Regions from separate parts of the Rhodoferax mekongensis genome, predicted to be linked through region 2. Evidence: predicted binding sites of a transcription regulator. Region 2 holds the regulator's gene; the other holds the start of a gene.
The links. Region 2 encodes HrcA, which represses chaperone genes, less so after heat shock. Its sites were predicted from a motif close to TTAGCACTCNNNNNNNNNGAGTGCTAA; they were not measured.
Positions count from the first base shown of each region.

Region 1: a site for HrcA is predicted at 1,435-1,461, ahead of rpoH (RNA polymerase sigma factor RpoH). Genes of this name have one in related genera too.

Region 1 is NZ_CP132507.1:1,347,140-1,349,341, forward strand. It holds gene RAN89_RS06600 (Bug family tripartite tricarboxylate transporter substrate binding protein) at 1-345, opposite strand, end outside; gene rpoH (RNA polymerase sigma factor RpoH) at 464-1,405, opposite strand; gene RAN89_RS06610 (AMP-binding protein) at 1,554-2,202, opposite strand, start outside.
Region 2 is NZ_CP132507.1:3,643,825-3,646,026, reverse strand. It holds gene RAN89_RS17430 (NAD kinase) at 1-217, opposite strand, end outside; gene hrcA (heat-inducible transcriptional repressor HrcA) at 258-1,262, shown strand; tRNA gene RAN89_RS17420 (tRNA-Ile) at 1,297-1,373, shown strand; gene RAN89_RS17415 (winged helix-turn-helix domain-containing protein) at 1,503-1,871, shown strand; gene RAN89_RS17410 (hypothetical protein) at 2,152-2,202, shown strand, end outside.

The sequences.
Region 1 (2,202 bases), 1.6 Mb from region 2:
CACCGGCGTCAAGTCTTTGAGCGGGTCGTAACTCAGCTTGGGGTTGAGCAGCTTGGCAATCGTCATGTTGCCGTTGATCATCAGACCGAGGGTGTGGTCATCGGTAGCTTTGGCAACCGCATCGGCGGCGATGTTGCCCGCTGCGCCCACCTTGTTTTCCACGATCACAGGCTGGCCGAGGGCTTTGGAGAGCGGCTCTGCGAATGCTCGCGCCGTCAGGTCGGGCGAAGACCCGCCGGGAAAGCCAACGATGATGCGCACCGGCTTGGTCGGCCATGCGGCAGTTTGAGAGGTTTTTTGGGCGTTAGCGCTCGTGGATATTGCGCAAGCAACTATGGAAAGCATAGCAAAAGCGGCGGTGCGGCGTGTGTGTGTCATCAGCTTGGTGTCCAAGAAAAAGCCCCTGCAGGCGGGGCCGGCAGGGGCATTGTGCGTGAAGTTATGCGGCGCGTGAGCTGTGCAATCAGGCGTAGGCGGCCAACGCTGCTTTCATCTTCTTCATGGCAGCGACTTCGATCTGGCGGATGCGCTCGGCACTTACGCCGTATTCGGCGGCCAAGTCGTGGAGGGTCATACCGCCGGAGTTGTCGTCATTCACCTTGAGCCAGCGCTCCTCCACGATACGCCGGCTGCGCTCATCCAGGCTGGCTAGGGCAGTCGCAATCCCGTCGGTGGCCAACACGTCGCGCTGGCGCGCTTCGATCATCGCCACCGGCTCGTGATTGGTATCCGTCAGGTAAGCGATAGGGCCGAAGGCGTCTTCGCCATCATCAGACGGAGTGGGGTCCAGCAGCACATCGCCACCGGCAAGGCGTGCTTCCATCTCCAGTACTTCTTCGGGCTTCACGTTCAGTTCCCGGGCCATGGTGTTCACCTGCTCGGTATTCAGCGTGTCGCGGTGGGTGTCCAAGTCAGCCGCAGCGTCTTCTCCCTTGAAGCGTTGCTTCATGGAGCGCAGGTTGAAAAACAGTTTGCGCTGGGCTTTGGTGGTCGCCACCTTCACCATGCGCCAGTTTTTAAGGATGTATTCGTGGATTTCGGCCTTGATCCAGTGCAGCGCGTAGCTCACCAAGCGCACGCCTTGGTCGGGGTCGAAGCGTTTAACCGCCTTCATCAGGCCCACGTTGCCCTCTTGAATCAGGTCGCCGTGGGGCAGGCCGTAACCGAGGTACTGGCGGGCCACTGACACGACCAAACGTAAGTGAGAGAGCACTAACTTACCGGCAGCTTCAAGATCGTTCTCGTTTTTGAATTTGCGTGCATATTCCTGCTCTTCTTCAAGCGTAAGCATGGGCAGCCGGTTGGCAGCAGAAATATAGGCGTCCAGATTCCCCAGTGGCGGCACCAAAGACCACGGATTGGCGGTGGCCAGGGCGGTGCGGGGGGCAGCAATCAATGCGGACATGTAGAACCTCCTTGTGTTCGGATTCAATATTAGCACTCGATAGAGTCGAGTGCTAATTGATTAGTTCAATCCAATGATTGAAGTAGGGTTTGCTGCATCGCAAATGAAAAAGGGGCCCGAAGGCCCCAGTGGAGTGACCCAGCGCGGATCACGCCCAGCGGACTTTGTCTTTGCCGGAGTACCAATTGGCCAATTGTGGCTCCACCGCAGACTCAATGCGGGCACGCTTGATCTTCATGGTGGGAGTCAGCATGCCGTTCTCAATGGACCAAGGCTCCGGTGCTACCACCAGCATCTGCAGCTTTTCGTAGTCCGCCAGTTCGGCATTCACGCTATCGAGCAGTTGCTCCAGTTCCGCGTGAACCTCGGCTTTGAAGGCCGGGTCGGCCTTCACTTGGGGACGCACGGTTTCTGCCAGCACCACGATGGCGTAGGCGGAAGGCTGGCCCACACCGGACACCATGCTGGTTTCAATGCGGGGGCAGGCGTTCAAGCGGTTCTCAATCGGTGCGGGGGCCACATACTTGCCCTTGGATGTTTTGAACAGCTCCTTCACCCGGCCGGTGAGCTTGAGCAGTCCATCAGCGCGGCGCTCGCCCTTGTCGCCGGTGCGGAAGAAGCCGTCTTCCGTGAACACCTCTGCGTCCAGATCAGGGCGCTTGTAGTAGCCCACAAACTGTCCTGGAGACTTGATCAGCACTTCGCCTTCTTCGCTGATGCGGACTTCCACGCCCTTGAGCGGCACGCCCACGCAACCGGGGGCATTGATCTTGTCGGTGGAGTTGTGCGAATACGCA
Region 2 (2,202 bases):
GGTCGCAGTGGGTGCCAATGCCGTCCACATCCAGCGTGGTGTAGTTGCTCAGGCCCGTGTTGGCGGCGGTGTCGGCCTCGATCACCACCTCGCAGCCCTGGTCCATCAAATAATGGGCAATCTCGTCCAGCGATTTGCGGGACGAGGCCCCCGCAGCGCTGGTGCCGGTGGTTTGGTACTTGCCGATCAGAGCGACATGCCTAAATTGGGACAACATGCGCAAATTAGACACTAAATAGGTTACTAAAATGACCGGCATGCTCGATGAACGTTCCAAGATGTTGATGAAGGCGCTCGTAGAGCGCTATATCGCCGATGGACAGCCCGTCGGTAGCCGCACGCTCTCCAAAGAGTCCGGCCTCGACCTCTCGCCCGCCACCATCCGCAACGTCATGTCGGACCTTGAGGACTTGGGCCTCATCGTCAGCCCCCACACTTCGGCCGGGCGCATTCCCACCGCGCGCGGATATCGCCTGTTTGTGGACACCATGCTCACCGTGCAGCAGGGCCACATGGCCGCGCACAGCCTGGCGCCCGACCAGCCGCAAAAAGTCATCAGCAACGCGGCGAACCTGCTCTCCAACCTCTCGCAGTTTGTGGGTGTGGTGATTGCTCCGCGCCGCACATCGGCTTTCCGGCACATTGAGTTTTTGCGCCTCTCGGAGCGGCGGCTGTTGGTCATCATCGTGGCGCCTGATGGCGATGTGCAAAACCGCGTCATCTACACCGAGGTGGACTACACCCAAAGCCAACTGGCCGAGGCGGCCAACTTTCTCAACAGCAACTACATGGGGCTGGAGATCGAGCAAGTGCGCCTGCGCCTGCAAGGCGAGGTGGAAAGCCTGCGCGGCGAAATTGCCGCCCTCATGCAAGCGGCGGTGAACGCCAGCTCGGAAGTGATTTCCGAGGCGCAAGACGAAGTGGTGATCTCGGGTGAGCGCAACCTGCTGTCAGTGTCTGACTTTTCGAGCGACATGGGCCACCTGCGCCGCGCGTTTGAACTGTTTGAGCAAAAAGCCCAGCTCATGCGCCTGCTGGACGTGACCGGCCAGGCTGAAGGTGTGCGCATCTTCATAGGCGGCGAGAGCCAGGTGGTGCCGTTTGAAGACCTGTCCATCGTCAGCAGCCCTTACGAGGTGGACGGCAAAGTGGTCGGCACGCTGGGTGTGATCGGCCCCACCCGCATGGCGTATGACCGCATGATCCAGATCGTGGACATCACCTCCAAACTGGTGAGCAACGCCCTGAGCCACCACAAATAACCCTCTGCGGCCGGCTACAATCTGCGGTTCGGTTGGGGCGTTAGCTCAGTTGGTTAGAGCAGAGGACTCATAATCCTTTGGTCGAGTGTTCAAGTCACTCACGCCCTACCACTAATTTTTTTAAGAGCCTGCGTGTCAATTGGTCCGCAGGCTTTTTTGTTGGTCTTTTGTACTCGGCCAGCGCTGGCGGTTAACAGCCCGAATCTGGTGATTTGACGGCCTTGACATTACACTCGGCCTATGTCGAAGCAACCCTCACAGAGCAGTGTTTACCTCAAGTTTTTGAATTTGATGGATGCTTTGCGTGAAATGCCGACATTCCCGTCTATCGACTCTACCGAGGAAAGACTGTTGCACCAGTTGGAGTCAGCGTGGATGGCGGGTAAACAAGTGACCGTGCTGGAGGCCATGCAGTTGGATGCAGAGACTTCTCCTGCGACCATTCATCGGCGCCTGAAGTCCCTGCGAAAGAAGGGAATCATTACTCTCACCGTTGATGAGCGGGACAACCGTATCAAGTACGTCTCGGGAACAGAGCTTGCCAAGGAGTACTTCGCGCAACTCAATACTGCATTGCTGACCGCTACCAAAGGAATGCAAACTGATTAAAGAGTGAGAAGAATTACCCGGGTATTTGTGAAAAATTTCGGTTTCCGTTTAAATTCCATACTTTGATGAAAATTATTTTTTCGTGATAAGTGTGATTTAGTATTTGGTCCGTGTATAGTTCTGTAGTTCGATTGCGGAAAGTCTGCTGCTGACTAAGCACATCAGCAGGTACCTTGTTTATTCTCCGATCAGCAGCCACCCATGAGGTGGCTTTTTTTCGAATTCCGCATAGAGCACTAGACGGGACTTTCGGGGCTGCGACGCGACTGTGTCGGTCTCGGTGGATCTTCGTGAAAGAGATACAAACGACAAAGGGCTTATCGCAATGATT